2 regions of the Serratia sp. DFXYC6 genome follow, and region 2 is predicted to be linked to the other one. Evidence: predicted binding sites of a transcription regulator. Region 2 holds the regulator's gene; the other holds the start of a gene.
The links. The regulator PurR, encoded in region 2, represses purine synthesis genes. The targets are predictions, from matches to a motif close to CANGCAAACGTTTGCNTG.
Positions count from the first base shown of each region.

Region 1: a site for PurR is predicted at 2,495-2,512, ahead of raiA (ribosome-associated translation inhibitor RaiA). Genes of this name have one in related genera too.

Region 1 is NZ_JBXUNV010000003.1:566,429-570,449, forward strand. Features, by position in the region: gene tyrA (bifunctional chorismate mutase/prephenate dehydrogenase) at 1-393, shown strand, start outside; gene pheA (bifunctional chorismate mutase/prephenate dehydratase) at 448-1,605, opposite strand; Phe leader region at 1,648-1,774, opposite strand; gene AC2CGQ_RS18950 (hypothetical protein) at 1,726-1,773, opposite strand; gene raiA (ribosome-associated translation inhibitor RaiA) at 1,897-2,238, opposite strand; gene bamD (outer membrane protein assembly factor BamD) at 2,551-3,282, opposite strand; gene rluD (23S rRNA pseudouridine(1911/1915/1917) synthase RluD) at 3,414-4,021, shown strand, end outside.
Region 2 is NZ_JBXUNV010000001.1:1,735,225-1,739,245, forward strand. Features, by position in the region: gene sodB (superoxide dismutase [Fe]) at 92-670, shown strand; gene cydH (cytochrome bd-I oxidase subunit CydH) at 735-824, opposite strand; gene purR (HTH-type transcriptional repressor PurR) at 1,149-2,174, shown strand; gene punR (DNA-binding transcriptional activator PunR) at 2,171-3,115, opposite strand; gene punC (purine nucleoside transporter PunC) at 3,239-4,021, shown strand, end outside.

The sequences.
Region 1 (4,021 bases), on a different contig from region 2:
GAACACGATCAGAACATGGCGTTTATTCAGGCGCTGCGCCACTTCGCCACCTTCGCCTACGGGTTGCATCTGGCGGAAGAGAACGTGCAACTGGAGCAGTTGCTGGCGCTCTCCTCGCCGATCTACCGGCTGGAGCTGGCGATGGTTGGCCGCCTGTTTGCGCAGGATCCGCAGCTTTACGCCGATATCATCATGTCGTCGGAGGAAAACGTGGCGCTGATTAAACGTTACTACCAGCGCTTCGGCGAGGCGATAACGCTGTTGGAGCATGGCGACAAACAGGCGTTTATCGACAGTTTCCGCAAGGTGGAGCACTGGTTCGGCGATTACGCCCAACGCTTCCTGGTGGAGAGCCGCACGCTGTTGCGACAGGCTAACGACAGCCGACAGTAAAACGCGGGCGGTAAACGTAAAAGGTTCGGCTTGGCCGAACCTTTTTTTATGGTTTCAGGATGGGTTGACCGGCACCACGGTGTCGCTCGGGTAGCAGCCCAGGACCTTCAGCGAGCGGGTGATTGGCGCCAGATCGCGCAGCGCTTTTTGCATCGCGTCGGCACGCAGGTTGGCCTGCACATCGATATAAAACATCTCTTCCCACGGATTGCCGTTGATCGGGCGTGATTCCAGTTTGGTCATGATGATGCCGTTGTCGCGCAGAACCAGCAGCGCTTCGACCAACGCACCGGATTGTTGGCCGGTCGCCATAATCAGCGTGGTTTTGGCCGGCACCTGTTCAGATACGTCGATCGCTTTGCGCGCCAGGACGATGAAGCGAGTGATGTTCTGCTGCTGGTTGGCGAGGTTGTGTTCCAGCACCTGCAGCCCGTACAACGCGCCGCCGGCCTCACTGCCCAGCGCCGCCACCTTCGGCGAATTCAGCTTGGCGACTTTCTCCATCGCCGCGGCGGTGCTTTCGGTGTACTCGATTTTCCAGTGCGGGAAGCGGTTAAGGAACTGGCTGCACTGTTGGAACGGCTGCGGGTGGCTGTAGACGGTTTCAATCTGGTTAAGATCGCTGTCGCCGGCCACCAGAACACAGTGGTCGATCGGGTTGGTCAGTTCGCCGACGATCGACAGGCTGGTGTGTTGCAGCAGATCGTACACCTCGTTAATCGAGCCGGAGCTGGTGTTCTCGATCGGCAAAATTGCGTAGTCCGCCTGGCCGGTTTCCACCTGGGTGAAGATATCCTGAAACTTTTGGCAACCGCATTCGATCAGCCGATCGAAATGGCGGGCGGCGTATTGGCGTGCCGCCAGATGTGAGTAGGAGCCTTTCGGGCCGAGAAAGGCGATGCGGGCGGAGTGTTGGCTGACGGGGTTGAGCTGGTGCTGCAGCAGCGCCTGCTGGGTCAGGACGGAATCTTCGATAATCAGTTGGAACAGGCGGGTGACGTAGAAGCCGTCCAGGTCGTAAGGTTTGGCGGCGGCGATCAGCGCATCCAGCAGATCGCGTTCGCGCTCTTTGTCGCGGATCGGACGATGAGAGTGCAGTTTGGTCTTGCCGACTTCGATCGCCAGCTCACGGCGTTCCGCCAGCAGGGCCAACAGTTTCAAGTCCAGTGCGCTGATGCGCTCGCGCAGCACCAATAACGGGTTGTCAGTCATAATCAGCTTCCGCCTTCAGTTCTTATTCGTTGTAAAACAGCCATAAAAAAAGCCCCCTGTCTCCAGGAGGCCTTATTGTTCGTCTTCGCATTCTTTCTCACACGACGAAACGCCTCCCAGTCAGGGGAAGGTAAAAAAGAATGCGAAGAAAAACGGTGTGCGTGGCATGGTCTACCTAAGGTTAATGCGAACAGGTTTTAAAGTAACCGTTGGTTTTTACCCCGTCAACAAAAATACCCGACAAAAAACGCGCCCTCGGGCGCGTTTGATGCGGCAACCGCAGTCGGACGGTTATTCCTGCTCTTGCGTGACTTCCGGCACGATGTCTTTCACGCTGGCGTTGCAGCGGCGCGCTTCGCCTTTGTGCTGCACCTTGTTCAGCTGGCGCTCCAGCTTGGCGATCAGCTCATTAACGGCGGTATACATGTCATCATGTTTGGCGCTGGCGACCAGCGGGCCGTTAGGCGTGGTAATGGTAGCATCGGCGACAAACCCTTGCGGTTCTTTGGATAAGACGATATGCGGGTTAATCAGCTGGGTCTGCCATTTTTCCAGTTTGGTGAGACGGTCTTCGACGTGATTGCGGATTGCGGGAGTGATATCCATTTGTTTGCTGGTAATGTTCAATGTCATATAACTTACCTCTCTGTCTTTCCGTCTTGGTGAATCCAGCATACCCCGCTTTTTGTTTAAATGCGTGATGTAAATCACGATTTTTTGTCACTTTTTGCAAAGTTAGTTCAATCTGTGATTCAGCATTTGAATTGGCTATCTAATGCTTGAGAGTTGCCGCCGGATGGCGCATTATCGATGAGTTGACCGGTGAGGAGTACTAGCTAACACCGTGTTTTTACTTGTGTATTTTTCCAGTAAAAACCAGGTCGACGCCAATGAAAACGGCAGCCTCGGCTGCCGTTTGGTTTTTCTGCCTGTGCCGAAGCACGCTTATTGCGGGTTGGCGGCGATCACTTTGGCCACTTTGTCAGCCTGGCCGTTCAGCTGCAGCTGCTTGTAGGCATTTTCCATCAGCGGCAACACGTCGTGCGTCGCTTTGGTATCCGGGAATTCTCGCAACATCTGCTCGGCGCGATTAACGACCGCGACGTAAGCACCGCGTTTAGTGTAGTATTCCGCCACCGAAAGCTCATACTTGGCCAAACGGTCTTTCAGATACACCAAACGCTTGTTGGCGTCGGTCGCGTATTGGCTGTTCGGGTATTGCTGAATCAACTGGCTGAAGTCGCGGAACGCAGCGCGAGCGTGCTGAGGATCGCGGTCCGAACGGTCAACCCCGAAGAAGCCCTGCAGCGCGCTGTCATCGAGCGCCATGTCGGTCAGGCCGCGCATGTACATCACGTAATCGATGTTCGGGTGCGTCGGGTTCAGACGCATGAAGCGATCGATGGATGCCTGAGCCATCGGCAAGTCGGCGGCCTTATAGTAGGCGTAAATCAAATCCAGCTGGACCTGCTGGGAATACGGCCCGAAAGGATAGCGGTTATCTAACGCTTCGAGTTGCGTAATCGCGCCCTTGAAGTTACCGTCCTGCAGTTTTTGCTGCGCGGTAGCATAGATTTCCGAAGGTGGGTTGTCGGGAACCGCATCCTTGGATGTGGAGCAACCTGCCAGCGCCAGGCTCAACGTGGCTGCCGCCACCAGATATTTCATACGCGTCATGACGTTTTGATTATCCTCAGGGTGTTATTCCGGGAGACTGTCCGTTAAGCTCCCGACAAAGACCAGGTACAATAGCACATTATATTAAACGGCATCGCCGTGAAAACCCAACGTTAACGAAGAAGCTGCATATGGCACAACAAGTACAACTCACCGCAACGGTGGCCGAATCTCAACTCGGACAACGTTTAGATCAGGCTTTGGCCGAATTGTTCCCTGATTATTCACGATCTCGCATAAAAGAGTGGATCCTGGGCGATCGGGTGAAGGTCAATGGCAAAACGTCAAACAAACCGAAAGAGAAGGTGCTGGGCGGAGAGACCGTCGCCATCGATGCACAGATTGAAGAAGAGGCGCGTTGGGAGCCACAGGATATCGCGCTGGATATCGTCTATGAAGACAGCGACATCCTGGTGATCAACAAACCGCGCGATTTGGTGGTGCACCCTGGCGCCGGTAACCCGGACGGCACGGTGCTCAATGCGCTGCTGCATCACTACCCGGAAATCGCCGACGTGCCGCGTGCCGGCATCGTGCACCGTCTGGACAAAGACACCACCGGCCTGATGGTGGTGGCGAAAACCGTGCCGGCGCAAACCCGGCTGGTGGAAGCGCTGCAGGCGCGTGAGATCACCCGTGAATACGAAGCGGTGGCGATCGGCACCATGACCGCCGGCGGCACGGTAGAAGAGCCTATCGCGCGTCATTCCACCAAGCGTACCCATATGGCGGTGCACCC
Region 2 (4,021 bases):
AAAATTGTTAAGATTGAATGACCACAATAAAAAACGGCCCATCTGGCTCCCGCCTGGGCGGGAAGAAAGTGGCGCTGTAAAGGAGGAAGCAATGTCGTTTGAATTACCTGCATTACCGTATGAGAAAAACGCGCTCGAGCCGCACATCTCCGCCGAGACCCTGGAATACCACTACGGCAAACACCACAATACCTACGTGGTTAACCTGAACAACCTGGTGAAAGGCAGCGAGTTCGAGGGCAAATCGCTCGAAGAGATCATCAAGACCTCCAACGGCGGCGTGTTCAACAACGCCGCGCAGGTGTGGAACCACACCTTCTACTGGCACTGCCTGTCGCCACAGGGCGGCGGTGAACCGCAGGGCGAACTGGCGGCGGCGATCGTCAAATCCTTCGGCTCTTTCGCTGCGTTCAAAGAGCAGTTCACCGATGCCGCCGTGAAAAACTTCGGCGCCGGCTGGACCTGGCTGGTGAAAAAACCAGACGGTGCGCTGGCGATCGTCAACACCTCCAACGCGGCAACTCCGCTGACCGGTGAAGATAAACCGCTGCTGACCGTTGACGTGTGGGAACACGCGTATTACATCGATTACCGCAATGCGCGTCCAAAATACCTGGAAAACTTCTGGGCGTTGGTCAACTGGAAATTTGCGGCGGAAAACCTGGCGTAAACGCAGGCCTTGCCGAAGTGACGAGGCGCAGCCAGGCTGCGCCTTTTTTAAAACCGGCGGGAGATCAGTTCAACGCGGCGACAAAGCTGAAAGCGATGATCATCGCCAACGCGCCGACGGTAGTGAACAGAGACATCTTCAGATCGGTATCCATGACAACTCCTTTAAAATGGGCTTTCCTAAGGATAAAAGGCGCACAATTAGTACGTCAAATCATTTTCCCACAGTTCGCCGATAAAATCTTGTTATCATTTCCCGGTTTATAATCTCGATTACCTCTTCCACTTTTGTTCAATATGCGACAAAATTCGCAGTTCACAACTGCGTACCGGCATCCATGCCCCTCCTGATTAAGCGCTGAAGACTTCAACACACTAAAAACTCAGTTTTCGCTTCTCTGGAGAAGGATCTACGTAGGCAAACGATTAACATCACACTTACATGCTGTAAACATGTGAGTTCAGGAGTCATTCCTTACATGGCAACGATTAAAGATGTGGCCAAACGCGCGGGCGTTTCCACCACCACCGTTTCGCACGTCATCAATAAGACTCGTTTCGTCGCCGAAGAGACCAAAGCGGCCGTGTGGGCCGCGATCAAAGAGCTGCACTACTCGCCGAGCGCCGTGGCGCGCAGCCTGAAAGTCAATCACACCAAGTCTATCGGTCTGCTGGCCACCTCGAGCGAAGCGCCCTATTTTGCCGAAGTGATCGAGGCGGTGGAAAACAGCTGCTACAGCAAAGGTTACACCCTGATCCTGTGCAACTCGCACAACAATCTGGACAAGCAGCGCGCCTACCTGGCGATGCTGGCGCAAAAGCGCGTCGACGGCCTGCTGGTCATGTGTTCCGAATACCCGGATCAACTGCTGGGCATGCTGGAGGACTACCGTAATATCCCGATGGTGGTGATGGACTGGGGCGCTGCGCGCGGCGACTTCACCGACACCATCATCGATAACGCGTTCGAAGGCGGCTATCTGGCCGGCCGTTACCTGATCGAGCGCGGTCACCGCGATATCGGCGCCATCCCGGGCCAGCTGTCGCGCAACACCGGCGGCGGCCGTCATCAGGGCTTTATGAAGGCGCTGCAGGAAGCGCATATCGACATTCGCGAAGAGTGGATCGTCCAGGGTGACTTCGAGCCGGAGTCCGGCTACAAGGCGATGCACCAAATCCTGTCGCAAAAACAGCGGCCGACCGCGGTATTTTGCGGCGGCGACATCATGGCGATGGGCGCCATCTGCGCCGCTGATGAGCTGGGGCTGCGAGTGCCGCAGGATATTTCCGTGATCGGCTATGACAACGTGCGCAACGCCCGCTACTTCACTCCAGCGCTGACCACCATTCACCAGCCTAAAGAGCGCCTGGGAGAAATGGCCTTCACCATGCTGCTGGATCGCATCATCAGCAAGCGCGAAGAATCGCAGGTGATCGAAGTGCATCCGAAGCTGGTGGAACGCCGTTCGGTCGCCGACGGTCCGTTCATCGACTACCGCCGCTAATCCCCTGAGCCGGAAGCCTGCACGGCTTCCGGCGCCGCCTCGCTCAGCCACTCCTGATTCAGCGTCTCGCCATCGCCCAGATACGCCAGCAGCCAACTCATCGCCGGCGACGGTTTATCCTGCTGCCAGGTCAGGCAGCAAGGGCTGGCGGGAAACGGCTGCTGCAGCTGCAACGCCTTCAGCTCACCGCGCTGCACCAGCGGCAGCGCCCGATGCGCCGGCATCATGCCGACGCACAGCCCGGCGCACAGACAGTCGAGCGCCGATGTCCAGTCCGGCACCACCAGCCGCCGCTGGTTATCCAGCGTCCAGGTGACGCGCTTGGGCAGATTGCGCGAGGTGTCTTCCAGACAAAGCGCAGGGTACGGCCTCAACCGATCGTCATTTAACGGCCCTGCCAGCTGCGCCAGCGGATGCTGTGGGCTGACTACGCACAGCCAGTTCATGTAGCCCATATCGCGGAAGGCAAAGCCGCCGCCGACCGGCACCGCGCGCGTGGCGCCGATCGCCATGTCCACCCTGCCGTCCACCAACGCATCCCAAACGCCGTTGAACACTTCGGGTTGCAGCATCAGTTCAACATCGGGGAAATGGCGGTAGAAATCCAGCACCAGCTGGCGGCTGCGCTGGGGTTTGACGATGATGTCGACTGCGATATTCAGCTGGCCGCGCCACCCGTTGGCCACCTGCTGACAGTGGCGACGGGTGTCGAGCATTTTTTTGATAACAACTCTCGCATCCTTGATAAACAGCGCGCCGGCCGGCGTCAACTCCACATCACGGTGACGCCGCTCAAACAGCGGCACCGCAAGCCATTGTTCCAGTTGCCGCACGGTATAGCTCACCGCCGACGGCACCCGGTGCAGCTCCTGCGCCGCCGCGCTGAAACTGCCGGTGCGCGCGACCGCGTCAACAACTTCAAGAGAATATTCAGACCACATCGCTTTGCCTTCAATTTTTTTAACAGCACTTTGCAAATATTACCGTTTCACAAGCAGAGATCCAGCCGGATACACTGGCCGGCGCTAAAAACCTGCGACACTAAAATATTAACGAGAAATACCATGCGAAATTCTTTTGGCTTTATGTTCTACCTCGCCGGCCTGAGCATGCTGGGTTATCTGGCGACCGATATGTACCTGCCCGCCTTCGGCGCCATGCGGGAGGAACTGCAAATTTCCGCCGGCGCGGTCAGCGCCAGCCTGAGCATCTTTCTGGCCGGCTTCGCCTTCGCGCAACTGCTGTGGGGGCCCCTCTCCGACCGACTGGGCCGCAAACCGGTATTATTGATTGGCCTGACGCTGTTCGCGCTCGGCTGCCTGGGCATGCTGTGGGTAGAAAATGCCGTGCAGCTCTGGATACTGCGCTTTATTCAGGCCGTCGGCGTCTGTTCCGCCACCGCCATCTGGCAAGCGCTGGTGGTCGACCGCTATCGCGAAGGCCAGGCCAACCGCGTGTTCGCCACCATCATGCCGCTGGTGGCGCTGTCACCAGCGCTGGCGCCGCTGCTTGGCGCCTGGCTGCTGAACCACGCCAGCTGGCGTGCGATCTTCGCCGCGCTGTTGGTGATCACCGCACTGCTGCTGCTGCCGACGCTGCTGCTCAAAGAGCGCGCCAAAACGCCCCCCGCCGCCGACGCGCCGAAAAACGGCGTCAGCTTCTGGCAACTGTTGAAATCTCCGGTGTTCAGCGGCAACGTCGCTATGTACGCCGCCTGCTCGGCCGGTTTCTTCGCCTGGCTGACCGGTTCGCCGTTCATCCTCGGCGATATGGGCTATAGCCCGAGCGACATCGGTCTGAGCTATGTGCCGCAAACGCTGGCCTTCCTGCTGGGCGGCTACGGCTGC